DNA from 3 places in the Allobosea rubneri genome. Region 2 is predicted to be linked to each of the others. Evidence: predicted binding sites of a transcription regulator. Region 2 holds the regulator's gene; each other region holds the start of a gene.
What was found. The regulator PhoB, encoded in region 2, activates phosphate uptake and scavenging genes when phosphate is short. The targets are predictions, from matches to a motif close to TGTCATNNANCTGTCAT.

Region 1 (10,155 bases), on a different contig from region 2:
CGCGCGCCACGCCCCAGCGCACCGCCGCCATCCGGCGAGCGGCGCCGACGCCGATGATCGCGCCGGTGATGGTGTGCGTCGTCGAGACGGGGATGCCGAGATAGGTTGCCATGAACAGGGTGATCGCCCCACCGGTCTCGGCGCAGAAGCCCTGCTGCGGCGTCAGCCTGGTGATCTTCGAGCCCATGGTGTGGACGATGCGCCAGCCGCCGCAGAGCGTGCCGAGCGCCATCGCCGCCTGGCAGGAGATCACCACCCAGAACGGCACCGAGAAGGTGTCGCCCATCATTCCGTGCGAGAACAGCAGCACGGCGATGATGCCCATCGTCTTCTGCGCGTCATTGGCGCCATGGCCGAGCGAGTACAGCGAGGCGGAGACGAATTGCAGGGCCCGGAAGGTGCTGTCGGCCTTGATCGGCGCGACTTTGAGGAAGCTCCAGGAGACGATCAGCACGAGCAGCAGCGCCAGCGCGAAGCCGATCGCCGGCGACATGAAGATCGCGACGAAGGTCTTGCCGAGCCCCCACCAGACGATCGAGGAGAAGCCCGCCTTGGCGAGCCCCGCCCCGACGAGACCGCCGATCAGCGCATGCGAGGAGCTCGACGGAATGCCGGCGATCCAGGTCAGCACGTTCCAGGCGATCGCGCCGGTCAGCGCCCCGAAGATCACCCGGTCGTCGACGATCGCCGCCTGGATGATGCCCGAGCCGACGGTCTGGGCGACGTGCAGCCCGAAGAACATGAAGGCGATGAAGTTGAAGAAGGCGGCCCAGAACACCGCCCATTGCGGCGCCAGCACCCGCGTCGAGACGATGGTGGCGATCGAATTCGCTGCGTCGTGCAGGCCGTTCAGGAAGTCGAACAGTAGCGCGACGGCGATCAGGAAGATCAGGGCGGTGGCGACGCTCGAAAGGTCCACGGCGCGTGCCGCCTAGAGATGTTCGAGGACGATGCGGCTGACCCGCTTGGCGACGTCCTCGAGCCGGTCGACCACCTTTTCGAGATGGTCGTAGATCTCGGCACCGACGATGAAGCCCATGGCGTCGCCGCCCCGATGCGCCCGGAACAGCGCCTTCAGGCCGTCGCCATGGATTTCGTCGGAATGCTCCTCGATCGCGCCGATCTCCTTGGCGAGGGCTCCGATCGCGATCGCATGCTTCTTGATGTCCCGCAGCATCGGCAGCAGGACGGCGACACGCTCCGAAGCTTGCACGATCACCGCGCCGAGCTCGGCCATGCCGGGCTCGAAAGCCTCGACCTCGTAGAGCGCGATCGCCTTGGCGGTCTTCTTCATCTGGTCGATGGCATCGTCCATCGAGCCGATCAGCTCTTCGATGTCGCCGCGGTCGAACGGGGTGATGAAGCTGCGCCCCGTCTCCAGCATGACCTCGCCGGCGACCTCGTCGGCCAGATCCTCCTGCTTGAAGATCTCGGCACAGCCGGCCTCTACCGGCATCCGCCCGGAGAGCAGCGCATCCAGCGCCTTCGCCCCGGCCACCAGCGGGACCGCATGCGCCTCGAACAGATCGAAGAACTTGGGTTCTTTCGGAAGCAGCTTCTGGAACCAGCCGAGCACCGCGCACCTCGTCGTGATCGCATGGCCAGCCTCGCTGCCCTCGTCGCAGCGAAAAACAAGCCGAATTGCCGGCAGCTTGTGTGACAGTTTCATGACTGCCGCAACTGCATGCTGCGCTGTCTCACCGGTTCTTTCGCCTTGCCGCCCTGTGCGGAGCGAATGGGCTACCTCGCCGGAGCAAGGCCCGCCCGGGCCAAAGCACCCTCCCTTGCGTCATCTTGAATTGGCAAGCGTTGCGCGGAGGCGCATAGCTGTCGCGGCTGGCGGGGCCTTGAAGGGAGGACTGGCCATGCACGCGATCGTCAGAACCTATTCCGGCAAGGGCGCCAAGGAGCTTTTCGACCTGCTCGAGAAGCGCAAGGCCGACGTCGAGAAGCTGATGCGGACGGTGACGGGCTTCTCGAACTACGCGCTGATCCGCACCGCCGATGGCGGGGTCTCCGTCACGGTCTGCAAGGACAAGGCCGGCACCGATGAGAGCCTCAAGAAGGCGAAGGAGTGGATCAAGGAGCACGCCGCCAATACCGGCGTCGGCGCTCCCACCGTCCTGGAAGGCGCGGTCCTCCTGCATGTGAAGTGAGGCGGCGCCAGACGACCGAGGGGCCGCCGCCGGCGGCCCTTCCTCTCGCAGAGCGGTCGCGTTGCCGATCTATGCGGGCCGATTTCCCGGCTATATGACGGTTCGATGAGCCGCCGCGCCCTTTCTCTCTGGCTTGCCCTTTCCGTCTTCGGCTGGCTCGCCGCCGGGCCGGCGGAGGCGCGCCGCGTCCAGGTCATCACCTCGTTCCCACCGTCCTTCTTCGAGCCGTTCCGCACCGCCTTCCGCGCCCGCCATCCCGACATCGCTGTCGAGATCGTCCAGCGCAAGACGACCGCAGCGCTCGCCGACATCCACGCCCAGAAGCGGCCGGAGACCGATCTGTTCTGGGCCTCGGCGCCCGATGCCTTCGAGCTTCTGAAGCAGGCCGGGCTGCTGGCGCAGCTGCAGCCGCGCGCGACCGGCGCGCCCGAGACCATCGCCGGCTACCCGGTCAACGACCCCGCCGGCCGCTATCTCGGTTTCGCCATTTCCGGCTACGGACTGGTCTACAATCCCGGCTATCTCGCCGCCCGCAATCTGCCGGTACCGCGCAACTGGTCGGATCTAGCCGCCCCCGCCTATGCCGGCCATATCGGCCTGACCTCGCCGGCCCGGTCCGGCACCACCCATCTGATGGTCGAGGCATTGCTGCAATCGCTCGGCTGGGAGCGCGGCTGGGCACTCTGGTCGGCGATCGGCGGCAATCTCGCAACGCTCACCGCGCGCAGCTTCGGCGTCACCGCCGGCGTCGCGCGCGGCCGCTTCGGCATCGGCATTTCCATCGATTTCCTGACGGATTCCGGCGCCGCCGAAGGTGAGGCCAACCGCTTCGTACTGCCCGAGGAAACCCTGTTCGCGCCGGCCAGCATCGCACGCCTCGCAACCTCGCCCAATCCCAAGGAGGCCGAGCTCTTCGTCGACTTCGTGCTGTCGCCGGAAGGCCAGAGGCTGCTGCGCGAACCCAAGATCGGCCGCCTCGCCGTCTCCCCGGCCGCCTATGGGCCGGACGAGACGCCGCCGCATCTCTCGGACACTGCAGGCCTGTTCAGCAAGACCCGCTTCGATGCCGGCCTGTCGGCCAGCCGCTACGAGCTGGTCAACATCATCTTCGACGAGTGGATCACCTTCCGCCGCGCCGAGCATGCAAGGCTCTGGCGCAGCCTCCAGGCGATGGAGGCTGCCCTGCTCAGCCATCCCGATGAGCAGACCGCCCGGCTCCTGACGCAGGCCCGCGCCGCGCTGACCCGCCCGCCCGTCACCGCCGCCGAGCTGGAGCAGCCGGAGCGCTTCCGCAATCTCGTGCGCGTCCCGCGCGGCATCGCCGCACCCGAAGCGCAGGCCCGGATCGAGGCACAGATCCGCGGCGCCATCGCCAGCCATGCCGCGGAGGCTGCCGATGCTCTGCGCCGGGCGACCGAGCGGCTTGCCGCCGTCGGCTGGACCGGCGGCGAAGACGGGCTCGCCGGAGGGCGGCCGTGAGACGCTTCTGGTCCGGCAGGCGTTTCGGCATTGGCGGCCGCCTGATCGCCGCTTTCCTCGGGGTCGGGCTGTTCGCCGTCGGCGCCGGCATCGTCGGCGTCATCTCCTATGAGCGGCTGAGCAAGGAACTCGCCGCCATCGCCCGCGACCACCTGCCGGGCCTCGCCTCCGCGGCCCGGCTCTCCGAAGCCAGCGCGCGCGTGATCTCGGCCGTGCCGGAGCTCGCCAATGCCGAGCGACGCGACGTCTATGAGCGCAGCCGGCGCGCGGTCGGCGAGCGCCTGGACGAGCTCGACCGCGTCCTCTCCGAGCGCAAGCTGGGCGGCTTCGACGTGCCGGCCTTGTCGGCGGTGGCGGCCGCGATCCGCGGCAATCTCGCGGCGATCGACGCCGTCTCCGAGCGCCGTTTTCCGCTCGGCGAGCGCAACCGGGCCATCGGCGAGGAGTTGCGCTGGCTCCAGGCCGATTTGCTCGACGAGATCGAGCCACTGACCGACGACGCCCGCTTCAACATCGAGACCGCGCTCGGGCAGGCGGGCAGCGAAGCCCCCGCAGCGGGCCGTCCCAACGCCATCCGCGAGGAGACGCGCAAGAGCGAAGCCCTGATGACGCTGAACGCCCAGGCGAACCTGATCGTCGGGCTCTTCGGCCGCCTCGGCGCGGTACGAACCCGCGAAGACATGGAGCAGACCGGCCATGTCATCGGCGAAGCCGTCGACCAGCTCGAGGTCGAAGCCAAGGCCCTCGCCGGCTGGGCCGACACCATCACCGTCCGGCAGATCACCCAGCGCCTGATCGGCCTCGCCGACACGACGGCCGGCCTGCCGGGGATCAAGCGGGCCGAACTGGCCGCGCTGGCCGACGCGCAGCGGCTGATCTTCGAGAGCCGGCGCCTCGTCACCGAGCTCGGCGCGCTTGTCTCTCAGGAAGTCCAGCGCACCGAGGCCGTGGCGAAGGCCGCCGCCGAGCGCTCGGCCGAGGCGATCCTGCTTGGGCGCAATCTGCTGCTGGCGATCGCCGCCGCCTCGCTGCTCGGCGCACTGCTGATCGGCTGGTTCTATGTCCGCCGCCACCTCGTGGCGCGGCTGCGCGTCTTGACCGAGGCCGCAACCAGCATCGCCAGCGGCCAGTCCTCCGCCGTCCTGCCCAAGGCCGGCAATGACGAGCTCGGCGATCTCGCCCGTGCGCTCGCGGTCTTCCGCCAGACGCGCGACGACCTGATCCAGGCCGCCAAGCTCGCGGCCCTCGGGCAAATGGCGGCGGGGCTCAGCCATGAGCTCAACCAGCCGCTCGCCGCGATCCGCTCGCATGCCCATAACGGTGCGCTGCTGCTCGAACGCGACCGGCCGGACGATGCCCGCCAGGCCCTCGCCCGGATCCAGGCGCTGACGACCCGCGCCGCCGAGCTGATCGCGCATCTGCGGCGCTTCGCCCGCAAGCCCGGTGTCGTGCTCGCCCCGGTCGAGGTCGGCGAGGTCTTCGAAACCGCGCTCTCACTGTTCGAACCAAGGCTCGAGGCCGAAGGCGTGACGCTGAAGCGCGAACTGCCGTCGAGCCGGCTGTACGTCCACGCCGAGGAAATCCGGCTGGAGCAGGTGCTGGTCAACCTCGTCGCCAACGCGCTCGACGCCGTCGCCGGTCGCCCTGGCGCGACGCTGACGATCGGCGCGCAGCGGCGTGGCCGCAGCGTCGAGCTCTGGGTCGAGGATAGCGGCCCCGGCATCGACCGCCCGCATCTGGAGCGGATCTTCGACCCGTTCTTCACGACCAAGCCGGTCGGCTCCGGCCTCGGCCTCGGCCTCTCGCTTTCCTACAACATCATCAAGGATTTGGGCGGCACCCTCGCCGTGGCGGAAACAGGGCCGAAGGGCACGCGTTTCCTGATCACGCTCGAGGGCACGACCACCCATGTCATGGCCCCATTGGATACGAACGTATGAGCGCCCCGAAGGTCATCCTCGTCGATGACGACGCCGAGGTTCTCGAAGCCTGGCGTCTGACGCTGGAGCTCGATGGTTTCGAGGTCGTCGCCAAGCGCTCCGGCGATGCTGCACTCGCACTGCTCAACCGCGACAGCGCAGCCGTCCTCGTCAGCGATGTCCGCATGCCCGGCCGCGACGGCTTCGGGCTGCTGGCGGCGGTGACCGCGATCGACGCCGAGATTCCGGTCGTCCTGATCACCGGCCATGCGGACGTGCCGATGGCGGTGAAGGCGATCCGCGACGGCGCCTGGGATTTCGTCGAGAAGCCGGCCGACCCCGTGCTGCTGATCGAGACGGTGAGGCGCGCCAGCGAGTATCGCCGGCTGATCATCGAGAACCGCTCGCTGCGCGCCGGCGTCACGCCCGAGGACCCCTGGGCCGCCCGGCTGGTCGGCAGTTCGCCGGCCATCGCCAAGCTGCGCGGCCGGCTCGCGCTGCTCGCCGACGCCGACACTGACGTGCTGCTCTTCGGCGAGACCGGAACCGGCAAGGAGGTCGCGGCGCGCGCCCTGCACGATCTCGGCAAACGCGGCGCCGGCCGCTTCGTCGCCGTGAACTGCGGCGCCATCCCCGAGACCATGATCGAGAGTGAGCTCTTCGGCCACGAGGCCGGCGCCTTCACCGGCGCCCGCGAGCGCCGGATCGGCAAGATCGAGCATGCCAGCGGCGGCACGCTCTTCCTCGACGAGATCGAATCCATGCCGATGGCCGCGCAGGTCCGGCTGCTTCGGGCGTTGCAGGAGCGCCGCATCGAGCGACTTGGCTCCAATCGCGAGATCGCCGTCGACATCCGCATCGTCGCTGCGACCAAGGCCGACCTCGCTGCCCTCGCCAAGGCGGGAGGCTTCCGCGAGGACCTGGTCTACCGGCTCAATGTCGTGACCTTGCGCCTGCCGCCGCTGCGCGACCGGCGCGAGGACATCCCGATGCTGTTCCGGCACTTCCTGGCGCTGGCGGCAGCGCGCGTCGGCCGCTCCGCGCCGCCGCTCGGGCGCGATCTCCTGCAGCGCCTTTCGCGGCAGGACTGGCCCGGCAATGTCCGCGAATTGCGCAATGCCGCCGAACGCAGCCTGCTCGGCATGGACGAGGAGTTCGAGGATGCCACTGTCTCCGCGCCCGGCGGTGTCGAGCGGACGCTGGAGGAGGAGGTCGCGCTGGCGGAGGCGGAGGTGATCGGCGCCGCGCTGAAGCGTCATGGCGGGCGCATCGGCATCACCGCCGCAGCCCTCGGCATCACCCGCAAGACGCTCTACCTGAAAATGCGGCGCTACGGGCTCGGCGGCTCCGCCGCACTCGCCGACTGAGCGACCAGGTTACCGGGCTCGGGCCACCGCGCTCATGTTACCGAGCTGACCCATCGGCCCCGCCGGCAGGTTACCGGAGTAACCCCGGAATTGCGCCCATCCGGTAACATCCCGTCGGATTCCCGAATGATTTCAACGATGCCCATGGTTGGCATCGCAGTTGCTGTCCAGGACGCATCGGCCTCGACGTCGAGCTGAAGAAACTGTCCTGGAGGAAACCATGCTCAATCGCAGGGCCGCGCTGGCGGCCACCCTCGGTCTGTCGCTGAGCGCATCGTTCGCGACCATCGCCGTCGCACAGGCGCTCGCCGGCAAGGTCACCGTCGTCACTTCCTTCTCCAAGGACGTCACCGACCCCATCAAGAAGGCCTTCGAGAAGGCGGTTCCCGGCGTCACCCTCGAGGTCCAGAACCGCAACACCAATGCCGGCGTGAAATATGTCGAGGAAACCAAGGCCAACAACCAGGTGGACCTGTTCTGGGCCTCGGCGCCCGACGCCTTCGAGGTGCTGAAGGGCAAGAAGCTGCTCACCGCCTACAAGCCCAAGGCGGCCGGCATCCCCGAGAAGATCGGCTCCTATCCGATCAACGACCCGCAGGGCTTCTATTTCGGCTTCGCGGCCTCCGGCTACGGCATCATGTGGAACGACCGCTATGCCAAGGCCAACAAGCTGCCCGAGCCCAAGGACTGGCAGGATCTCGCCAAGCCGGTCTTCTACGACCATGTCTCGATCGCCTCGCCTGCCCGCTCGGGCACGACGCACCTGACCATCGAGACCATCCTCCAGGGCGAGGGCTGGGAAAATGGTTGGCGCACCATCAAGGAGATGGCCGGCAATTTCCGCTCGATCACCGAGCGCTCCTTCGGCGTTCCAGAGGCGGTCAATTCCGGCCAGGTCGGCGTCGGCATCGTCATCGACTTCTTTGCCTTCTCGGCCCAGGCCTCGGGCTTCCCGGTCAAGTTCGTCTATCCGAGCGTGACCACCGTGGTTCCGGCCAATGTCGGCATCATCGCTAACCCGCCGAACAAGGCGGCGGCCGAGGCCTTCATCGAGTTCCTGCTCTCGCCGACTGGCCAGGAAGTGCTGCTCGAGCCCGGCATCCGCCGCCTGCCGGTCAACCCGGCGGTCTACGCCAAGGCCGGCGCCGACTACCCCAACCCCTTCACCGATCCGCGCTTCCAGAAGATGATCGGCTTCGACGTCGACAAGTCGGAGGCCCGCACCGCCGTCGTCGACACGCTGTTCGACCAGCTGATCTCCTTCCAGCTCGACGCGCTGAAGGGCGTCACCAAGACCCTGCACGAGGTCGATGCGGCGCTCGCCAAGAAGCCCAACCCGCAAGCCAAGGCCCTCGCTGACGAAGCCCGTAAGCTGGTCGCCGCGTTGCCGGTCACCCAGATCCAGGCGGCGAGCCCCGAGCTGCGCGGCGCATTCACCGGCGGCAAGGAGAAGGGCGCGCGCCAGGCCGAGCTCGAAGCGCAGTGGGCGAGCTTCGCCCGCGACAACTACGCCAAGGCCAAGGTCAAGGCCGAGGAAGCCCTCAAGGCGGCGAAGTAACTCGCACGACCTCCACCGTCATCTCGGACAGGCGGCGTAGCAGCGCAGCTCCGGGATCCATCGTCGAACGCAGTTCCCTCCGATGGATCCCGGCGCCCCGCTTCGCTGCGGCCGGGATGACGGCCCGCCCTTCGGCCGACGATCAGGACCACCATGACCGCCATACCTGCCAAGGCACTCCCGCGCCGGAAGACGCTATCGGCCACGCCCGGCCAGATCGCGCTGGCGCTCGCCATCGCCGCCTTCCTCCTGATGTTCCTGGTGCTGCCGGTGGCGACGGTGATCTACGTCGCCTTCACCGAGAAGGGCACCTCGACCTTCACCCTGGTCAATTTCTACGACTTCTTCCGCACCGAGCTGTTCATGCGCTCGCTGTGGAACTCCTTCTACGTCTCGGCGATGTCGGTGGTCTGGGCCTCGGTCTTCGCCCTGCCGCTGGCTTACCTCACGACGCGCTTCGTCTTCCGCGGCGCCGCCATCGTCCAGACGCTCGGCTTCCTGCCGCTGATCATGCCGCCCTTCGTCGGCGCCGTCGCGATGCAGCTCTTCTTCGGCCGCAACGGCTCGATCAACCTGCTGCTCGATGACTGGTTCGGCTTCAAGATCGACTTCATGGAAGGGCTGAACGGCGTCATCTTCGTCCAGTCGGTCCATTATTTCCCCTTCATCCTGATCAATCTCTCGGCGGCGCTGCGCAATATCGACCGCGCCATGGAGGAGGCCGCGCAGAATCTCGGCTCCTCGGGTTTCCGGCTGTTCCGGCGGATCGTCTTCCCGCTCGCCATGCCCGGCTATCTCGCCGGCGCCTCGCTGGTCTTCGTCAAGGTCTTCGACGATCTCGCGACGCCGCTCCTGCTCAACGTCAAGGACATGCTGGCGCCGCAGGCCTATCTGCGCGTCACCTCGATCGGCATCGCCGACCCGATGGGCTACGTCATTTCGGTCGTGCTGATCGTCGCCTCGGTCACCGCCATGTGGCTCTCGGCGCGGGCGCTGAAGGGGCGTGACTACGCCACCACCCAGCGCGGCGGCGGCGGGCTCGCCAAGCGCGAAATGACGCGCTGGGAGGCCGTGCTCGGCTATGGCACCGTCTTCCTGATCCTGGCACTGGTGCTGGCTCCGCATATGGGCCTGCTGCTGCTCTCCTTCGCGACGATCTGGTCGTACTCGCCGCTGCCCGACGCCTTCACGCTCGCCCATTACGGCCGCGTCTTCGGCGAGAGCTCGGTCTACATCAAGAACACGCTGATCTACGCCACCCTCGCCGGCGGCATCGACATCGTGCTCGGCGTCGCGATCGCCTATCTCGTGCTGCGCACCAAGCTGATCGGCCGCGAATGGCTCGACTGGATGGCCTCGGCGGCGCTCGCCATCCCCGGCGTCGTGCTCGGCATCGGGTACCTGCGGACCTTCTACGGCGTCACCTTGCCCGACGGCACGCCGCTGGCCTCGCTCTGGATCACCATCGTGCTGGCGCTCGCCATCCGGCGACTGCCCTATGCGCTGCGCGCCTGCTATGCGGCGCTCCAGCAGATCTCGGTCTCGCTAGAGGAAGCGGCGGAAAACCTCGGCGCCACCAAGGCGCACACGGTGCGCCGCATCGTCGTCCCGCTGATGGCCGGCGGCATCCTCGCCGGCTTCGTCACCTCCTTCTCGACGGCGGCGGTCGAGCTCTC
Region 2 (10,155 bases):
AGGGCGTCACCGACCCGGCCGGCAAGCCGATCTTCTGATCGCCCTGCGACCACGCTAAAGGAAGGGGCCGGTTCCGGCCCCTTCGACCCGCCTGAAACCGACCGGAGTTTCTTCGATGGCTGCCGTGACTGACCAGATGGCATCGGGATTGCCCGCCATCCGCAGGACCCCGAAAGGCACCTTCGACCTCGTCTTCCGCAATGCCAGCTTCCTGGCGGCGCTGTTCGTGCTGGTCCTGCTCGCCGGGATCATCGGCGCCATGGTGGCCGGCGGCTGGCCGGCCTTCCGCGAATTCGGCTTCAGCTTCCTGACCTCGAGCGTCTGGGACACCCAGAACGATCAGTACGGCGCCTTCCCGGCGATCGTCGGCACCTTGTCGACCGCGCTGATCGCCCTCGTCGTCGGCGTGCCGCTCTCGCTCGGCATCGCCGTCTTCCTGACCCAGCTCGCTCCGCCCTGGTTCAAGCGGCCGGTCTCGACCGCGATCGAGCTGCTCGCCGCCGTGCCCTCGATCATCTACGGCATGTGGGGGCTCTTCGTCTTCGTGCCGCTCTTTGCGGCCTATGTGCAGATCCCGCTCTCGAACATCGTCGAGGGCATGCCGATCGTCGGCACCATCCTGTACTCGCGCTCGCCCTCGGGCCTCGGCATCCTGACCGCCGGCATCATCCTGGCGTTCATGATCATCCCGTTCATCGCCTCGATCACCCGCGACATGCTCGAGCAGATCCCCTCGGTGCTGCGCGAGAGCGCCTACGGCATCGGCGCGACGACCTGGGAGGTCGTCCGCCACGTGCTGGTGCCGCAGGCCGGCGTCTCGATCATCGGCGCGATCATGCTCGGCCTCGGCCGCGCGCTTGGCGAGACCATGGCGGTGACCTTCGTCGTCGGCAACGCCAACCGGCTCTCGGCCTCGGTGATGGACCCCGGCTCGACCATCGCCTCGCGCATCGCCAACGAGTTCAACGAGGCGCTCGGCCTTCAGCTCCACGCGCTGATCGCGCTCGGCTGCATCCTGTTCTTCGTCACCTTCGTCGTCCTCGTCATCGCGCGCATCCTGGTCGCGCGCGTCAAGTCGTTCTGAGGAAGCGCAAGCCATGAACTCGACGCCTCCTTCCGCCTCCGCCGCGCCTGCGATGGTGATGACCCCCGAAGTCCCGTGGGGCCGCGTGCGCCCGGCGCGCCGCAATGCCGACCGGCTGATGAAGATCATCGCCACGGCGTTCACCCTCGTCGCCATCACCGTGCTGTTCTGGATCCTCGGCATGCTGGTGGTGAAGGGCATTGGCGGCCTCTCGGCCGGCACCTTCACGCAGATCACGCCCGGTCCCGGCTCCGAGGGCGGCGGCCTCGCCAACGCCATTGTCGGCTCGGCCGTGCTGACCTTCCTCGGCATCGCGCTGGCGACGCCGATCGGCGTGCTCGCCGGCACCTATCTCGCCGAATACGGCCGCGGCTCGAAGCTCGCCAACCTGATCCGCTTCATCAACGACATCCTGCTCTCGGCGCCCTCGATCCTGATCGGCCTGTTCGTCTACGTCATCCTGGTCGAGCCCTTCCGCGGCTATTCCGGCTGGGCGGGCGGCGTCGCGCTCGGCATCATCGCGATCCCGGTCATCGTGCGCACCACCGAGGACATGCTCCGCCTCGTCCCGGCGCCGCTGCGCGAAGCCGGCTCGGCCCTCGGCGCCCCGCCCTCGGTGGTCATCACCGCGATCACCTGGCGGGCCGCGAAGTCCGGCATGGTCACCGGCATCCTGCTGGCGCTGGCCCGCATTGCCGGCGAGACCGCGCCGCTGCTCTTCACCGCGCTGAACAACAATTTCTGGTTCTCGCCGACGCTGGTCGGCGGCGTCTCCAACCTGCCCGTGACGATCTATCAGTTCGCCTCGGCTCCTTACGAGAACTGGCAGCAGCTCGCCTGGGCCGGTTCGCTGATCATCACCGTCTCGATCCTTTTGCTCTCGCTTATCGCCCGGCGCATCGTGCGCGGCGGCAAGTGAGCACCACGTCCGATCGGAAGGAACATGTCGATGCTCTCGACCCTGGAACTCAGCCCGCAGGTCCTCGACGCCCAGGCGCCGATCCGGATCGCGGTGAAGAACCTCGATTTCTACTATGGCGAGCACAAGGCGCTGAAGAACGTCAATCTCAGCTTCCGTGACCGCCACGTCACCGCGCTGATCGGCCCCTCCGGCTGCGGCAAGTCGACCCTGCTGCGCATCTTCAACCGGATCTACTCGCTCTATCCGGAGCAGCGCGCCACCGGCGAGGTGCTGCTCGACGGCCGCAACGTCATCTCCAACGATGTCGACGTCAACGAGCTGCGCTCGCGCATCGGCATGGTCTTCCAGAAGCCGACGCCCTTCCCGATGTCGATCTACGACAATGTCGCCTTCGGCATCCGCCTCTACGAGAAGCCGCCGAAGTCGGAGCTCGACGACCGCGTCGAGGGTGCGCTGCGCCGCTCCGCTCTCTGGGACGAGGTCAAGGACAAGCTGAAGAGCTCCGGCATGGGCCTCTCCGGCGGCCAGCAGCAGCGCCTCTGCATCGCCCGCACCATCGCCCAGAAGCCCGAGGTCATCCTGTTCGACGAACCGACCTCGGCGCTCGATCCGATCTCGACCGGTAAGATCGAGGATCTGCTGGAGCAGCTGAAGAGCGACTTCACCATCGTCATCGTCACCCACAACATGCAGCAGGCGGCGCGCGTCTCGCAGTACACCGCCTTCATGTATCTCGGCGAGGTCGTCGAGTTCGACGCGACCAACACCATCTTCATGAACCCCAACAAGAAGCAGACGCAGGACTACGTCACCGGCCGCTTTGGCTGACGCCCGCAAGTCCGCTCGCTCCCGCCACAGGATCCGCCCCGATGTCCGATCATATCGTCCGTTCCTATGATGCCGACCTCGAAGGGCTGCGCCGCAGCCTGGCCGAGATGGGCGGCATGTCCGAGCGCATGCTCGGCGATTCCACCGTGGCGCTGGTGCGCCGCGACACCGCGCTGGCGCAGAAGGTGATCACGGCCGACCAGCGGCTCGACAACCTCCAGCGCGATGTCGAGGAAAAGGCGGTGCTGACCATCGCCCGCCGTCAGCCGCTCGCCAACGATCTGCGCGAGCTGATCTCGGCGATCCGCATCGCCGCCGACATCGAGCGCGTCGGCGATCTCGCCAAGAACATCGCCAAGCGCGCCGTCGCGATCTCCGGCCAGTTCTCGCCGCCGCACCGCGCCGTGGTCGGGCTCGAGCATATGAGCCGCCTGGTGCAGGCTCAGCTCAAGGACGTGCTCGACGCCTATGCCGCCAGCAACGAGCAGAAGGCGATGGAGGTCTGGCGCCGCGACGACGAGATCGACGCGCTCTACACCTCGCTCTTCCGCGAGCTCCTGACCTATATGATGGAAGATCCGCGCAACATCACCTTCTGCACGCATCTCCTGTTCTGCGCCAAGAACGTCGAGCGCATCGGCGACCACACCACCAACATCGCCGAGACGATCCATTACCTGATCACCGGCCAGTCGGTGGAGGAGAGCCGTCCCAAGCTCGACACCACCAACATCCTGGTCGACCTGCCCGCAGCCAATGGCTGAGCGGACGGGCGCCTGAGCGGAGGCCGGACATGCCTGCACGCATCCTGATCGTTGAGGACGAAGAGCCGCTGACCCTGCTGCTCCGCTATAATCTCGAAGCCGAGGGCTTCGAGGTCGACAGCGTCGCGCGCGGCGACGACGCCGAGCTGCATCTGCGCGATCATACGCCCGATCTCGTCCTGCTCGACTGGATGTTGCCCGGCCTTTCCGGCATCGAGCTCTGCCGGCGCCTGCGCGCCCGCCGCGACACCGAGCGCGTGCCGATCATCATGCTGACGGCGCGCGGCGAGGAGACCGAGCGGGTGCGCGGCCTCGCCACCGGCGCCGACGATTATGTCGTCAAGCCGTTCTCGCTGCCGGAGCTGATCGCCCGCATCCAGGCGCTGCTGCGCCGGGTCAAGCCCGGCCATGTCGTCGGCATGCTGACCGCCGGCGATCTCGAGCTCGATCGGACGACGCGGCGGGTGCGCCGCGGCGGCGCCGAGCTGCATCTCGGCCCGACCGAGTTCCGCCTGCTCGAATTCCTGATGCAGGCCCCGGGCCGGGTCTATTCGCGGGCCCAGCTGCTCGACGCCGTCTGGGGGCGCGACGTCTATATCGACGAGCGCACCGTCGACGTGCATGTCGGGCGCCTGCGCAAGGCGATCACCCCCGACGACGCCAAGGACCCGCTGCGCACCGTGCGCGGTGCCGGCTACGCCTTCGACGAGACCTTCGCCCGCGGCTGAGGCTTCAGCGCGGCGCGGCGACAATCACCGCCGCGCCCGCGAGACACAGCACCGCCCCAGCCAGATCGAAGCGATCCGGCGGGACCTTCTCGACCAGCCACATCCAACCCAGTGACGCGACGATGTAGATCCCGCCATAGGCGGCAAAGGCGCGCCCGGCGGCGGCGCTGTCGATCAGCGTCAGGAGCCAGGCGAAGAGCGCCAGGGCGAGGAGCCCCGGCAACAGCCACCAGGCCGATTTGCCGAGCTTGAGCCAGGCCCAGAACGAGAAGCAGCCGGCGATTTCGGCCAAGGCGGCGCCGAGATAGATCGCGAAACCGGTCATGGCGCTTCGGCCAGCCGGGCAAAGACCGGGCGGTAGGCTTCAGAGGCCAGCGGCGACAGAGCGCGGGCATCGGCGAAGGCGAACCAGCGGATCTCGCTATGCTCGTCATTGGCGATAGCCGGATCGCCGCCATCCCAGCCTGTGACGCTGAACAGATGCCACAGGGCCGGCGAGACGCCGTCGCTCTCCGTCGTCTCGATCGTGGTGAAGTGCGCGAATGTGGTCGGCGTGATGCCGATCTCCTCCTGCAATTCGCGGATCAGGGCCTGATCGGCCGTTTCGCCGGGCTCGACATGCCCGCCGATCGTGTCCCAGCAGGATGGCCGGTTCCGGCGATGCGATGCCCTCAGCCCGAGCAGTACGCGTCCGCCCCGGATCGGCAGGGCGCAGGCATATTCGACAGGGCCCGCGGTTTCGTCGGTGCGCATCGGCGTCTCTCCCACCAATAGAAAAGCCGGCCCGAAGGCCGGCTTTGATGGCTCGATCGGTTCCTGCCGGATCAGGCGCGCACCTTGCGGTCGCGGCGCCGATCCGTTGCCGGCTGGTAGGCGATGCGGGCGTGATAGCCGCAATAGGGCATGCCGGTCAGCGAGCGGCCGCCGCAGAAGCGGAACTCAGGCGAGGTCGGGTCGCCCATCGGCCAGCGGCACATATACTCGCGCAGGTCCATGATGGTGACGCGCTCGGAGAACGGGATCACCACCTCCTCGGCGGGCGCCGGGACGTGCTCGGCTTCCGGCTCCGCCTCGATCTCCGGGACGAATTGCGGGGCGAGCGCGGTGTTGCCGCGGGTCATGCCGCCACCGCCCGCAGCCGGGCTGGCCATCGGATGCGCCGGCGGACGGGTGGCGGGCTTGCGCGGGCGCGGCGCGGCCGAGCCGGGATTCTTGGCGCGGCCCGAAAGGCCGAGACGGTGGACCTTGCCGATGACAGCATTGCGGGTGACGTTGCCGAGTTCGCCGGCGATCTGGCTGGCGCTCAGCCCGTCATTCCAGAGCTTCTTGAGCAGTTCGACGCGTTCGTCGGTCCAGGCTCCAGCTTCGCTCATCGATTTCACCTGTCTTCGTCATGCCTTGCCGATAGCGGGCGAGGCATAGGGAAAGATCATGGCGGAATCCGATATCGGCAGCGTCCGTCGGAGAACGGAAACCGCTACGCTCGGAACTGACGATACTGGAGACGCCGCACGAGATGTCGTATCTGACAAAGGGGACCATACAAGATGGCTTGACTCGCCCACAAGAGTCGTCGAATCGGAAATCGGCTTTTCCCCAGACAAACCTTCGATCCCGCAGCCGGGTGAGTCTATTTGGCAACGCTGCGGCGCCCGGCCGGAATTGACAGTGCCGGACCGCTTTTGCATAGTCTTCTCAATGCGGCCGCCCTTGGGGCGGCGCTTATGTTTTGAGCGATCCGGACTTTCGAGCGATGCGGCTGACGGCGCGACGAGAAAACGGGAAAGGCCTGCGACGATAACGTCGCCGCGGGGTCGCATCGTGCTGGCAGATTGCCGCCGGGCCCCGAACTACCGCTTCACACCCCGGCGCCCAGCGCTTTCCGTTAAGTTCCGTCGCGAGGACCTCGCTCCATGAGCTCCGCTTCCGTTTCCGCCAATTCCTCTGTTCTGCTGCCGACCTATGCGCGCGCACCTGTCGCCTTCGAGCGCGGCGAAGGCGCCTGGGCGATCACTGCCGACGGCCAGCGCTATCTCGATTTCGGCGCCGGCATCGCCGTCAATGCGCTCGGCCACGCCCATCCGCATCTGGTCAAGGCGCTGACCGAGCAGGCCCAGCGCATCTGGCACACCTCCAACCTGTACAGCATGCCGGATGGCGAGAAGCTCGCCCGCCGGCTCTGCGAGGCGACCTTCGCCGAACGCGTCTTCTTCACCAATTCGGGCGCCGAGGCGAACGAGTGCGCGATCAAGATGGCGCGCAAATATCATGCGGCGCAGGGCCACCCCGAGCGCTACCGCATCGTCACCTTCGAAGGCGCCTTCCATGGCCGCACGCTGGCGACCATCGCCGCCGGCGGTCAGCAGAAGTACATCGACGGCTTCGGCCCCAAGGTCGACGGCTTCGACCAGGTGCCCTTCGATGACGAGAAGGCGCTGCGGGCCGCGATCACGCCGGAGACGGCCGCGCTGATGATCGAGCCGATCCAGGGCGAGGGCGGCCTGCGCTCGGTGCCGATGCGCTTCCTCAAGCTGCTGCGCGAGCTCTGCGACGAGCACGGCCTGCTCCTGATCTTCGACGAGATTCAGACCGGCGTCGGCCGCACCGGAAAATTCTTCGCCTATGAGCATAACGGCGTCGCGCCAGACATCATGGCGATCGCCAAGGGCATTGGCGGGGGCTTCCCGATGGGCGCCTGCCTCGCCACCGAGGCGGCCGCGGCCGGCATGGTTCTCGGCACGCATGGCACGACCTTCGGCGGCAATCCGCTGGCCATGGCGGTCGGCAATGCTGTGCTCGACGTCATCCTCGAGCCCGGCTTCATCGAGCGCGTCGCCCAGGTCAGCCTGCGGCTGAAGCAGTCGCTGGCCGAGCTCAAGGACAAGCATCCCGACGTGATCGAGGAGATTCGCGGCCAGGGTCTGATGCTCGGTCTGAAGCTGCGCACCCCGAACACCGATTTCGTCGCCGAGGCGCGGGCCGCCGGTCTTCTCGTCGTCGCCGCCGGCGACAATGTCGTGCGCCTGCTGCCGCCGCTAATCATCGGCGACGCGGAGGTCTCCGAGGCGCTCGCCCGGCTCGACAAGGCGGCCAGCGCCGTCGAGGCGACGCTGGCCCGGCCGGCGGCGGAATGAGCATGGGGACTCCAGTGCGTCACTTTCTCGATCTCTCGGATTTTTCCGCCGGGGAACTCCGGGCCATTCTCAAGGCGGGCGAGGAGATCAAGACCCGCCGGCGTACCCCCGCCGCTGCCGGCGATCGCCTGCTCGAGGGCAAGGTCATCGCGATGATCTTCGAGCAGCCGTCGCTGCGCACCCGCGTCTCCTTCGATGTCGGCATTCGTGAGCTCGGCGGTTCTCCGATGATGGTGACCGGTCAGGAGATCGAGCTCGGCGAGCGCGAGACCATTGCCGACACCGCCCGCGTGCTGTCGCGCTATGTCGACGCCATCATGATCCGCATGCTCGACCATGATTCCGTGGTCGAGATGGCGAAATACGCAACCGTCCCGGTGATCAACGGCCTGACCAAGCGCCAGCATCCCTGCCAGGTCATGGCCGACGTCATGACCTTCGAGGAGCGCAAGGGGCCGATCAAGGGCAAGCGCATCGCCTGGACCGGCGACACCAACAACGTCCTGACTTCCTGGGTGCATGCCGCCGGCCGGCTCGATTTCGAGCTCGCCATCGCGACGCCGGAAGAGCTGGCGCCGCCGCCGGCGCTGATCGACTGGGCCCGCAAGCAGGGTGCCAAGCTCTCCCTGACGACGCGGCCGGAGGCCGCCGTCGAAGGCGCCGACTGCGTCATCACCGATTGCTGGGTCTCGATGGGCGACGAGGAGGGCACCCGCCACAACCTGCTGCGTCCCTTCCAGGTCGACGAGCGCCTGCTCGGCCGCGCCGAGAAGGACGCGATCTTCATGCACTGCCTGCCGGCATCGCGCGGTGAGGAAGTCACCGACGCGGTGATGGACGGGCCGCAATCGGCTGTCTTCGACGAGGCCGAGAACCGGCTGCATGCCCAGAAGGGCATCCTGGCCTGGTGCTTCGGCGCGGTGGCGGCCTGATGGCGGAGAACGATCCGATCGGCGCCCCGGCGCCCGACGACAGGGTCCTGCCCTTCGCGGTGCCGGCGCTCGACATTCGCGGCCGCGTCGTCAGGCTCGGCGCCTCGCTCGACCAGATCCTCGAGCGCCATCGCTATCCTGAGCCCGTCGCGCGCGTGCTCGGCGAGGCGGCGGCGCTCACCGTGATGCTCGGCACCACGCTGAAGTCCGAGGGCCGGTTCCAGCTCCAGACCAAGAGCGACGGGCCGATCTCGATGCTGGTCGTCGACTTCAACGCACCCGACAACTACCGCGCCATGGCGCATTACGATGCCGACCGCCTGGCGCAGGCGATCGACGCCGATGCGCTCTCGACCGGCGAACTGCTCGGCCGCGGCCATCTCGCCATGACCGTCGACCAGGGCTCGGAAGCGACGCGCTATCAGGGCGTCGTCGCCCTCGACGGCCAGAGCCTTGAAGAGGCCGGGCACCAGTATTTCCGCCAGTCCGAGCAGATCCCGAGCCGCATCCGCCTCGGCGTCGGCACAGTGTTGACCGGCGGCGGCCTCGCCTGGCGCGCCGGCGGGCTGATCGTGCAGTTCATGCCGAACTCGCCGGACCGGATGCGTGCCGCCGACCTGCACCCCGGCGACGCGCCGGAAGGGCATGAGATCCTGGCGAGCGAGGATAATGACGGCATCGCCGACGATGCCTGGGCCGAGACCCGCTCGCTGGTCGGCACCATCGAGGACCATGAGCTGCTCGACCCGACGCTGGAGAGCGAGCGTCTGCTATACCGGCTGTTCCACGAGCGCGGCGCCCATGTCTTCGAGCCGGTTCTCGTGCATGACGCCTGCCGCTGCTCGCGCGAGCGCGTGCTCGGCATGCTGCGCGGCTTCCCGCCCGAGGATCGCAAGGCGATGATCGCCGATGACGGCTCGCTGGCCGTCACCTGCGAGTTCTGCTCGCGGCGCTACGGTTTCGACCCGGCCGAGGTCGAGGCGGAGATTTCGGCGGGAGAGTGAATCTGCGGAGAACCCTCTCCTGGAAGGAGAGGGTTCTCCGCGCTCATTTCGTCGAAGGCGGGATCTATGCCCGGCACTGCTCCATCAGCCGCCGCATGAAGACCTCGCCGGCAGAAAACTGCTCCAGCGTGATGTACTCGTCCGGCTGATGCGCCTGGTCGATCGAGCCCGGCCCGCAGACCACGGTCGGCAGGCCGGCGCGCTGGAAATGGCCGGCTTCGGTGGCATAGGCCACGGCGATGGTGCTGTTGCGGCCGGCGAGCCGCATCGCCAGCGTCTCGGCCTCGGAGCCGGGATCGGGGGCGAGGCCGGGAACGTCCGAGCTCATCACCGTCTCGATCGCGGCGCTCGGAGCGGTCTTCCGCATCCGGGCGAGTACCTCCTGCGACAGAGCGGCGAAGCGGGCGGGCACGTCTTCCGGATCGGAGCCCGGCAGAGTGCGGACCTCCCAGGACAGATCGCAGCGATCGGCCAGGATGTTGCGGGCGATGCCGCCCTGGAACTTGCCGACATGGATGGTGTCATAGGGCGGGTCGAACCGGCCGCTTGCGTCGATCTGCGTCTCGCGTTCATCGGCGAGCCGGACCAGCTCGGCTGCCAGCCGCGTGCCGGCATGCACGGCGCTGGCGCCGAGATGCGGCTTCGAGGAATGCGCTGCGAACCCGGTGACCTTGGTGAAGAAGGTGCGGATGCCCTTATGCGCGTCGGCGATGTCGAGCGAGGTCGGCTCGCCGACGAGGACGGCGCGCGGCCGCGGCA
Region 3 (10,155 bases), on a different contig from region 2:
CAGAACCAGAAGGCCTCCAAGCCCGAAGATTTGCGAACCAGGCTCTGCGGCTCGCAGGCGACAGCATACGAGCGGCGGCAAAGAAAGCTCTATCCGATGGGGCATGCCGGGCACCCAAGCTTCCTGGGCGCGCCGGCTGCTCCCAGGACCTGGAAAATCCGCACGCGGAACTCGTCCGTGGCGACGTCCCCGTCATCTCCCACGCCGGCGCCGCGTCCACAGGCGCTCCGGCAGCACTGAAAGCAGGCCGGTTGGAGGGCTTGGATCGCGCCCTGGTCGGGGGCGCCTCATAGAAACCGTGGGCGAGCGAACTGAGGAACGGAACGACGGAGCGGAGGCGGGGAATGCAGGTCCGCGCTACAAGTCAGGAGTACGGTTGCGCGACCGACATCCGATGGGGCCGCGAGCGAAGCGAACCAGCTCGAGATAAAAGGAAATGGCGGACAGGGCGGGATTCGAACCCGCGATACGGTTTCCCGTATACACACTTTCCAGGCGTGCGCCTTCAACCACTCGGCCACCTGTCCGGCGCGCTGCTTATGACCTCCGGGCCAGCTTCTTTCAAGTGCCGAAGCCGACGATTATGCAGGTTGCGGCAAATTCTCGTTTATCGTTGCAATGGCGGAGGCGCGGGCGCACATCGGAAAGGCCTGCAGGCCTCTGTCGGGGCGAGGGCATGGAGGCACCGTAAACCGGTCCGCGCCGCGGCCCGGGCGGAATTGGGGGATGGTTTGCGCTTTCTGGTCAGGATTCTCGGCTATCTTCTGGTCGCGGGCGGCTTCGTCGTCCTCCTGACCGACGGTGCGCGCTCGATCGCCAACTCCGCCCTGCGCTTCACCCCTCTTGGCGAGACCCTGCTTGCCCTGTTCGGCGAGCGTTTCCGACAACTCCAGCCGGCCGTCGAGCGCAATCTGCATCCCTTGCTCTGGGACCCCGTCCTGCTCCATCTCATGCTGGTGCCGACCGCGCTCGCCGGCCTGCTGCTCGGCTTCCTCTTGCTATGGCTTGGTGCCGAGCCGAAGCCCCTGATCGGCATCGTCACACGGCGGTGAGGCGCTGGAACGAATCTCCGCTGCGTCGGCCAGCGTCTGCCGCGGCCATGCCCGCCTGAATCCGAAGGGGCACCAGGCAAGCGGTTCACCAGAGACGGCGCCGCATTTTAGACACAATCTTGCGTGGACAAGCCTGCAAACGCACGGGCCTTGCCCGTCCGCCCCTTGATCCCGCTCGCAAAGCTTCCGACACTCTCCGGCTTCAACCGGAGGTTTTCCATGAATTCGAAGCTCAAGAAGCGCCTTGGCGGGTTCGGCCTTGGTCTCGGCGTTCTCGCGCTCGCGGGCGTTGCGCTCGCCCAGGCGCCCGCCTTCTTCCGCATCGGCACGGGCGGCACCGCCGGCACCTATTATCCGATCGGCGGCCTGATCGCGAACGCCATCTCGGCGCCGCCGCAGCTGGTCTCGACCGCGGTCGCGAGCAATGGCTCGGTCGCCAACGTCAACGCGATCGTCGGCGGCGCGGCCGAATCCGGCTTCGTCCAGGCGGACGTCGCCTATTGGGCCTTTTCCGGCACCGGCGTCTACGAGGGCAAGCCCAAGGTCGCCGAACTGCGCTCGATCGCCAATCTCTATCCCGAGAGCGTCCATCTCGTCGTCCGCAAAGCCTCGAACGTGAAGAGCGTCGCCGACCTCAAGGGCAAGAAGGTCTCGCTCGACGAGCCGGGCTCCGGCACGCTGCTCAACGCCAAGGCGATCCTCGCCGCCTTCGGCGTTACCGATAAGGACATCTCGGCCGAGTATCTCAAGCCCAACCAGGCGGCCGAGAAGATGAAGGACGGCTCGGTCGATGCCTTCTTCTTCACCGGCGGCTATCCGGCGGCGGCGATCTCGGAGCTGGCCTCGACCGGCTCGGGCATCGACATCCTGCCGATCACCGGCGCCCCGGCCGAGAAGCTCGCCAAGGAATCGCCCTTCTTCGCCGCCGACGAGATCCCGGCCGGCACCTACAAGGATGTCGGCGCGGTCAAGACGGTCGCGGTCGGCGCCCATTGGGTGACCTCTTCGAAGGTCTCGGCGGACACGGTTTACGCCGTGACCAAGGGGCTGTGGAGCGATAAGGCCCGCGCCGCGCTCGATTCCGGCCATGCCAAGGGCAAGGCGATCCAGAAGGCGACCGCGCTCTCCGGCCTGCAGGGCGTGCCGCTGCATCCCGGCGCCGAGAAGTTCTACAAGGAAGCCGGTCTGCTGAAGTGACGCCCTAGGCGTCGTGCTCGGGTTCGTCCCGGGCATCTCCTGCCTGAGATTCTCGGGACGGCGCCGTGCGCCGCCCGAGAATGTGGTCTCGACCGCGCCTGATGCCGCGATCTGACGAAAGCCCGACATGACCAATCAGCCCTCCGCAGCCGAACTTGCCAAGCTCGAGGAAGAGCTCGATCCCGAGATGCAGTTCCGCAAGATGCCGCAGGGCACCGCGCTGCTGATCGGCGCGCTGCTGCTAGCGCTCTCGGCCTTCCATTACTACACCGCCGGCTTCGGGCTGCTGCGCGAGACGACGCATCGCGGCATCCATCTGGCGTTCGTCCTGGGACTGATCTTCCTCGTCTTCTCCGGCCGCAAGAGCGACGCCGGAACCATCTATGCCTCGACGGCGCTGCGCCCCGGCGGCGTGCCGCTCCATGACTGGGTCTTCGCCATCGCGGTCGCGGTCTCCAGCCTCTACGTGCCCTATATCTTCGAGGACCTCGTCTTCCGCGTCGGCAATCCGTCGACGCTCGACGTGATCATGGGCTCGATCACAATCGTCCTGATGATCGAGGCGACGCGCCGCGCCATCGGTTGGGGCCTGCCGCTGATCGCGCTCTTCGCGATGTTCTATGCGATCTTCGGCAATTGGTTTCCTGGCATCTTCCTGCATCCGGGCGCGACCTGGTCGGTGCTGGTCAACCATCTCTACCTGACCAGCCAGGGCGTCTACGGCGTCGCGCTCGGCGTCGTCGCGACTTATGTCTTCCATTTCGTGTTGTTCGGCGTGCTCGCCACGCGCATCGGCCTCGGCCGGCTCTTCCTTGGTGTCGCCGCCGCAGTCGCCGGACGTTTTGCAGGCGGGCCGGCCAAGGTCTCGATCTTCGGCTCGGCCCTGTTCGGCATGATCTCGGGCTCGTCCGTCGCCAACACCGTCACCGTCGGCTCGCTCACCATTCCGATGATGATCCGGCTCGGCTATCAGCGCCATTTCGCGGCGGCCGTCGAATCAACCGCCGCGACCGGCGGCCAGATCACCCCGCCGATCATGGGCGCGGCCGCCTTCCTGATGGTCGAGTTCCTCAACCTGCCTTATGCGACCATCGTCATCGCCGCGATCATCCCCGCCTTCATGCACTTCTTCGGCGTGCTGATGCAGGTGCATTTCGAGGCCAAGCGCAACGGCATGCGCGGCATGACCGACGCCGAGGCGCCACGACTGCGCGAGGTCTTCGCGCGCGACTGGCCGACGATCGCGCCGCTCTTCGGCCTGATCGTCGTGCTCTTCACCGGCTACACACCCTATCTCGCCGCGTTCTGGGGCATCACCGGCTGCATGCTGGTCGGCCTCGCGCATTACCGGGCGGCCTCGGCCCTGGTCTTCGCTCTTGCGATCGGTCTTGCTGCCCCGACTGAGTTCCTGCGCGTGCCCGGCGTCAACGCCGTGCTGGTCCTGGCCGTCTTCGCGGCGATGGCCCATGGCGCCCTTCTGCGCTGGGACGAAGGCCGCAAGCGGGTCAACGATCTCGTCGACGCCTTCATCCTCGGGGCGAAATACGCCATCGGCGTCGGGGCGGCCGCAGCGACGGTCGGCATCATCGTCGGCGTGGTCACGCTCACCGGCGTCGGCTTCAAGATCTCCTGGATCGTCACCTCGCTCGCCGATCAATGGGCCAATGCCGTGCTCGGCTTCGTGCCGTTCCTGCCCTTCGATCTCAAGAGCGCGACGCTGTTCTTCACCCTCGTCCTGACCGGCATCGTCTGCATCCTGCTCGGCTGCGGCGTGCCGACCACCGCCAACTACATCATCATGGTGACGGTGGCGGCGCCGGCGCTCGGCATGCTCGGGGTCAACCCGCTCGTCGCGCATTTCTTCGTGTTCTACTACGGGGTGCTCGCCGATGTGACGCCGCCGGTCGCGATCGCCGCCTATGCCGGGGCGAGCATGGCCGGCGCCGACCCGTTCAAGACCGGCAACACCGCCTTCCGGCTGGCGCTCGGCAAGGTGCTGGTGCCGTTCGTCTTTGTCTTCTCGCCCTCGATGCTGATCATGGCCCCGGGTTTCACCTGGGTGGAGCTGATCGGCTCGACCGCCTCCTGCCTCGCCAGCATCACCTTCCTGTCCGCTGCCTTTGCCGGCTGGTTCCTGGCGCCGCTGGCGATGTGGGAGCGCTTCGTGATTGCACTTGCCGCCTTGCCTATGATCCTGGCGACGCCGTTCAGCGTCGCGGCCGGGCTGGTGATCGCCGCGCCGGTGCTTGCAAGGCAGGTGCTGGCGCGGCGCGCAGCCGTTGCACCAGCATAGTTCCTGATATGTTCTTGCAACCATAGCGCGCTTTCGCTAACGTCACGCCGCGGCAACGGAGCAATGCGGGCGGGGTGGCGCTGGATGGTGACGCGGGTCGCGACGGTGGCGTTCGAGGGCATCGAGGCACGCGCCGTCGACGTCCAGGTCCAGGTCACGCCTGGCGGCGTCGCCTTCATCCTCGTCGGCCTGCCCGACAAGGCGGTGGGCGAGAGCAAAGAGCGCGTTCGCGCCGCTTTGATCGCATCGGGGCTGGCGCTGCCGGCCAAGCGCATTACCGTCAACCTCGCCCCGGCCGACCTTCCAAAGGAGGGCAGCCATTATGACCTGCCGATCGCGCTCGGCGTCATGGCGGCGATCGGGGCGAGCCCGTGCCGCTCGGCGCCCGCCTGCTCTACAAGCTCGGCGAGCTCGCCCTCGATGGCTCGATCAGCCCCGTCGCCGGCGTGTTGCCGGCCGCAATCGCCGCCTATGCCCGCGGCCAGGGTCTGATCTGCCCGGCCGCCTCGGGCCCGGAAGCCGCCTGGGCGGCGCAGGATCTCGACATCCTTGCGCCCCGCTCGCTGATCCAGCTCGCCAATCATTTCAAGGGCACGCAGGTGATGGCGCGGCCGCAGCCCGCCGTCGCGCGCCAGGCCGGCGCGCTGCCCGATCTTGCCGACATCAAGGGCCAGGAGAGCGCCAAGCGCGTGCTCGAGATCGCCGCCGCCGGTGGCCACAACCTCCTGATGAACGGGCCGCCCGGTGCCGGCAAGTCGATGCTGGCGAGCCGGTTGCCTTCGATCCTGCCGCCGCTCGCCCCGCGCGAACTGCTCGAGCTCTCGATGGTGCTCTCCATCGCCGGCCATCTCGCCGACGGGGCCTTGACCGACCGGCGGCCTTTCCGCGCGCCGCATCATTCGGCTTCGATGGCCGCGCTGGTCGGCGGCGGCATCAAGGCGACGCCGGGCGAGGTCTCGCTCGCGCATCATGGCGTTCTCTTCCTCGACGAGTTGCCGGAGTTCCAGCCGCAGGCGCTCGACGCGCTGCGCCAGCCCATGGAGACCGGCGAGGTGCTGATCTCGCGGGCTAACCACCGCGCCGTCTATCCGGCGCGGTTCCAATTGGTCGCGGCGATGAACCCCTGCCGCTGTGGCAAGGCGACAGAGCCCGGCTTCGCCTGCCGCCGCCAGCCGAACGAGCGCTGCATGGCCCAGTACCAGGCCGGCATCTCCGGCCCGATGCTCGACCGCATCGACATCACCATCGACGTGCCGGCGGTCACGGCTTCGGACCTGATCCTGCCCGCCGCCGCCGAAGGCTCGGCCGAGGTCGCGGTGCGGGTGGCGCAGGCCCGGGCACGCCAAGTCGCACGCTTCGAACGGCTCGGGCTCGAAGGTGTCACCAGCAATGCCGGCTGCCCGTCTTCGGCGCTAGACGAGGTTGCGCGGCCCGATGCAGCCGGGCTCGCCCTGCTGCGCAGCGCGGCCGAGGCGATGCGGCTGACGGCGCGCGGCTACCACCGCGTGCTCAAGGTCGCCCGCACCCTCGCCGATCTCGACGGTGAGGAAAAGGTCGGGCGCATCCATCTCGCCGAGGCGCTGTCCTATCGCTCGCGGATCGATCAGGCGGCGCAGGCGGCCTGATCGCCCATCCATGCCAAAAGGTTAACGAAATCGTTCGAACCCGCCGCAATCCGGGGCTTTGGCGCGAACCTTTCTTCAACATGGCCCTGCTATATCGGTGTTCATGGAGTCCTGGCCTGCCTTGCCTGTTGTCGTCGCAGTCGCAACCTCGCTGCTCGCCGTGCTCAGCGGCGTCGCGGCTCTCTGGTTGCTGCGCGAGCGGGGGCGCGTCGTGCGCCAGGCCGCGGCGATCGCCGGCGATGTCGAGCGCCTGAACGACCGGCTCTGGGAACTGGCCGATAGCGAGGAGCGCTATCGCAGCCTGATCGAGGCGCAGGGCGATCTGATCGTCCGCCGCAGCGAGGGCCGGATCGTCTATGCCAATGCCGCCTATGCGGCGCTGCTCGGCCTCGACGAGAATGCGGCAGTCGGCAGCTTGCATCGGCCGCAGGTCCGCATCACCCGGCCAGCCCAGGCCTTGGCGGACGGCGTCCGCATCTTCGACGAGTGCATCGAGACCGAGGCCGGCGAGCGCTGGATTTCCTGGGTCGAGACCGTCGTTCCGGTCGCGGCGGGGCAGGCCGTGCTGCAGCGAGTAGGTCGCGACATCAGCGCCCGCATCGCCGGCGAGCGCGCGCTCGAGGAGGCGCGCAGCCGGGCGGAGGAGGCGAGTGCCGCCAAGTCGCGCTTCCTCGCCACGGTCAGCCACGAGTTCCGAACCCCGCTCAACGGCATTCTCGGCATGGCCGACCTGCTCGGCGACACCAGGCTCGAGCCGGAGCAGGCGACCTATGTCCGGGCGCTGCGCACTTCGGGCGAGGCGCTGCTCGGCCTGGTCGACGGCATCCTCGACTTCGCCAAGGTCGAAGCCGGAAAGCTCGAACTGGCGGACGATCCCTTCGATCTCGCTCTGCTGATCGAGGACGTGACCGAACTGATGGCGCCGCGCGCCCAGGCCAAGGGCATCGAGGTTTCGGCCCTGCTCGCCGCCGACCTGCCGCAGTTCATCCGCGGTGACGCCGAGCGCCTGCGCCAGATCCTGCTCAATCTCGTCGGCAATGCCGTGAAGTTCACCGAACACGGCGGAGTCGGCATCCGGGCGGAGCGCAATGGCGAGGCGATCCTCGTCGCGGTCGCCGATACCGGCCCCGGCATTCCCGCCGAGCGTCTCGAGAGCATTTTCGAGGAATTTGAACAGGTCGAATCCGCGGGCGTGCCGACGACGGGCGGTACAGGGCTCGGGCTCGCCATTGCGCGCCGGCTGGCAGCGGCGATGGGCGGCACGATTCAGGTTGAAAGCACGTTGGGGCAGGGCGCGACCTTCAGGCTGGGCCTGCCGCTTCGTGCGGTTGCAGAGGCAGCCCCTGCAACCGAAGGGCCGGACTGGCGCGGCAAGCGTCTGCTGGTCGCCTCCGGAGCCCCCTTCAGCGCCGGCCATCTCGCCGAGCTGGCCCGGCGTCACGGCGCCACCGTCATCCTCGCTGTTGATCGGCTGGCCGCGCTCGCCCGACTGAAAGAGGACGCCGCGCTGACGGCGGTACTGGTCGACCGGGCATTGCCCGGCGGTGATGTCGAGGGGCTGGCCGAGGCGGCAAGGCAAGCAGGCGTCGCCGAGATCGTCATCATGCTGTCGCCGGCGGAACGCCGCGGCTACGGCTCGCCCTTTACGGCAGGGTTCACCGGCTTCCTGGTCAAGCCGGTTCGCGCCCGCTCGCTGCAGGAGCGCCTCGGGGGGACACGGCGCCCGCCGGAGACCGCGGCCACGGCCAACCCTGTGGCGACGCCAGCGCTCGCGAACGGGCTACAGGTGCTGGTCGCGGAGGACAATGAGATCAACGCGCTGCTGGTGACGCGGACGCTGGAGCATTTTGGCTGTGTGCCGACCTGGGCGCGTGATGGCAGTGAGGCGATACGCCTGGCCGAGGCAGCTCTCGCCGGGCAGCGGCCGGCCTTCGATCTTGCCTTGCTCGATATCCGGATGCCGGTCCTCGACGGCATCGCCGTGGCTCGTCGCATCCGTGCGGCGGAACGTGCGCGGGGGGCCGCCCGCCTGCCGATCCTGGCGGTGACAGCGAACACCTCCGACGAGGACCGGCGCGCCGCACTCGCGGGCGGCATGGATGATTGTCTGGCTAAGCCGCTTTCGCGCGACGCCTTGCGCGCCTGGGTCGAGAAGCTTGCCAGCGCGGCAAAGACGTCCGCGCGCTCCGCCTGAGACTATCGACCGCGCCGGGCGATGTCGCAAAGGGGGGTCGCCATCGCGCCGGCGATCGGCTATCTCTTGGTCATATCTCTGTCGTAGTTCTGTCGCGATCCCGTTAGACGTTCGGCGCAGTGGTGTCATGCGCCTAGCCGAGGCCTCACAGGGATAAGACCGCAAATGGCGTTCGACGTTCTCCTAGGTCTCCGCCAGCCGGCAAAGCAGAAGCCGGGAGCCTTGCCGCAGCGCGGCCGCTTCTCGCCTTTCGGGCTGATGGCCGGCGCCAGGCAGCGCAGCGTCTTCTCCTATCCCGGCCCCGATGCGCTGTCGGGGACACTCGGCCGCTCGGGCTCGCTCGAGGTCCGTCTGGCGCGCGGCCCGCGCGAAATCTGGCGGGCGCAGCGCCTGCGTTACCGTGTCTTCTACCAGGAGATGTCGGCGAAGCCCGATGTCGTCTCGCGCATGTTCCGGCGCGATGCCGACCGGTTCGATGCCTCCTGCGACCATCTCCTGGTCATAGATCACGCCGCGCGGGGCCGCTTCGGCGGCATAAAGCCCAAGGTCGTCGGCACCTACCGGCTGATGCGCGAGCAGGCGGCCTGGCGGCTCGGCGGCTTCTACAGCCAGTCGGAATTCGACATCGAGCCGATGATCGCGCGCCATCCCCAGTTGCGCTTCCTTGAACTCGGCCGTTCCTGCGTGCTCAAGCCCTACCGCACCAAGAAGACGGTGGAGCTGCTCTGGCACGGCATCTGGGCCTATGTCCGCCACCACCGCATCGACGCCATGTTCGGCTGCGCCAGCTTCGACGGCGTCGACCCCGATACGCTGGCGCTGCCGCTCTCCTTCCTGCACCATCACGCCACCGCTCAGGGCGAATGGCGCGTCGTCGCCAAGCCGGAGCGTTATGTGGCGATGGACCGTCTGCCTGCCGGCATGGTCGACGCCAAGGCTGCGCTGAAGAGCCTGCCGCCGCTGGTGAAGGGCTATCTGCGCCTCGGCGCCCGCTTCGGCGCCGGCGCCGTGATCGACCGCCAGTTCGGCACGACCGACGTGCTGGTGATCGTGCCGGTGGCCTCGATCGACCAGCGCTATCTCGATTATCTCGACGGCGAGGCCGGGCGCTACGCCGCCTGAGGCGATTCTATTCGCCGTTCGCCGCGAGGTCGCGCAGCGCCTGGCGGTACTCCGGATAACGGAAGCCGTAGCCGAGTTCGCGTTTCACCAGCGCGTTCGAGACCCGCTTGTTCTCGCCATAGAAGCTTGCCGCCATTGGCGAGAGCTTGGCGGAGTCGAAGGGCGTTTCAGGCGGTGGCGCCAGCCCGGCGAGTTCGGCGGCGAAGCTGATCACGTCCTGCGGCGGCGCCGGCTCATCGTCGGTGACGTTGTAGATCGCCCCGGGCTGCGGCTTGCCCAGCGAGGCCAGCAGCACCCGGGCGATGTCGTCGACATGGATGCGGTTGAAGACCTGGCCGGGCTTGATCAGCCGGTTGGCAGTGCCGGCGCGCAATTTGGTGATGGCGTTGCGGCCGGGTCCATAGATGCCGGAGAGCCGGAAGATCTGCACCGGCTTGCCGCTGCGCTCACCGAGGGCGAGCCAGCCCTGCTCGATGTCGAGGCGCTGGCGCGAGCGCCGACTGGTCGGCCGCGCTTCGGCAGTCTCGTCGATCCAGGCGCCACCATGGTCGCCATAGACGCCGATCGTCGAGAGATAGCCGATCCAGCGCAGATTGGGGGCCGCCGCGAGCCTGTCGGCCAGCGTCCGCAGTACGGGATCGCCCTCCTCGTCGGGCTGGACCGAGACGAGCA

Region 1: the regulator PhoB is predicted to act here: its motif matches at 1,657-1,673, upstream of RKE40_RS03855 (DUF47 domain-containing protein).
Region 3: the regulator PhoB is predicted to act here: its motif matches at 8,441-8,457, upstream of olsB (l-ornithine N(alpha)-acyltransferase).

Annotation. Positions count from the first base shown of each region.
Region 1 is NZ_JAWDID010000003.1:212,733-222,887, forward strand. It holds gene RKE40_RS03850 (inorganic phosphate transporter) at 1-919, opposite strand, end outside; gene RKE40_RS03855 (DUF47 domain-containing protein) at 932-1,576, opposite strand; gene RKE40_RS03860 (hypothetical protein) at 1,866-2,156, shown strand; gene RKE40_RS03865 (ABC transporter substrate-binding protein) at 2,262-3,635, shown strand; gene RKE40_RS03870 (ATP-binding protein) at 3,632-5,575, shown strand; gene RKE40_RS03875 (sigma-54-dependent transcriptional regulator) at 5,572-6,921, shown strand; gene RKE40_RS03880 (ABC transporter substrate-binding protein) at 7,142-8,479, shown strand; gene RKE40_RS03885 (ABC transporter permease) at 8,633-10,155, shown strand, end outside.
Region 2 is NZ_JAWDID010000068.1:14,386-24,540, forward strand. It holds gene pstS (phosphate ABC transporter substrate-binding protein PstS) at 1-38, shown strand, start outside; gene pstC (phosphate ABC transporter permease subunit PstC) at 116-1,084, shown strand; gene pstA (phosphate ABC transporter permease PstA) at 1,098-2,003, shown strand; gene pstB (phosphate ABC transporter ATP-binding protein PstB) at 2,028-2,834, shown strand; gene phoU (phosphate signaling complex protein PhoU) at 2,876-3,598, shown strand; gene phoB (phosphate regulon transcriptional regulator PhoB) at 3,628-4,326, shown strand; gene RKE40_RS26290 (YnfA family protein) at 4,331-4,651, opposite strand; gene RKE40_RS26295 (NUDIX hydrolase) at 4,648-5,079, opposite strand; gene RKE40_RS26300 (GcrA family cell cycle regulator) at 5,151-5,699, opposite strand; gene RKE40_RS26305 (aspartate aminotransferase family protein) at 6,240-7,460, shown strand; gene argF (ornithine carbamoyltransferase) at 7,463-8,392, shown strand; gene RKE40_RS26315 (Hsp33 family molecular chaperone) at 8,389-9,396, shown strand; gene argE (acetylornithine deacetylase) at 9,461-10,155, opposite strand, start outside.
Region 3 is NZ_JAWDID010000001.1:108,136-118,290, reverse strand. It holds gene RKE40_RS00565 (D-alanyl-D-alanine carboxypeptidase family protein) at 1-240, shown strand, start outside; tRNA gene RKE40_RS00560 (tRNA-Ser) at 438-527, opposite strand; gene RKE40_RS00555 (hypothetical protein) at 732-1,052, shown strand; gene RKE40_RS00550 (TAXI family TRAP transporter solute-binding subunit) at 1,272-2,249, shown strand; gene RKE40_RS00545 (TRAP transporter permease) at 2,377-4,542, shown strand; partial or broken gene RKE40_RS00540 (YifB family Mg chelatase-like AAA ATPase) at 4,627-6,167, shown strand; gene RKE40_RS00535 (ATP-binding protein) at 6,289-8,361, shown strand; gene olsB (l-ornithine N(alpha)-acyltransferase) at 8,527-9,483, shown strand; gene RKE40_RS00525 (SDR family oxidoreductase) at 9,491-10,155, opposite strand, start outside.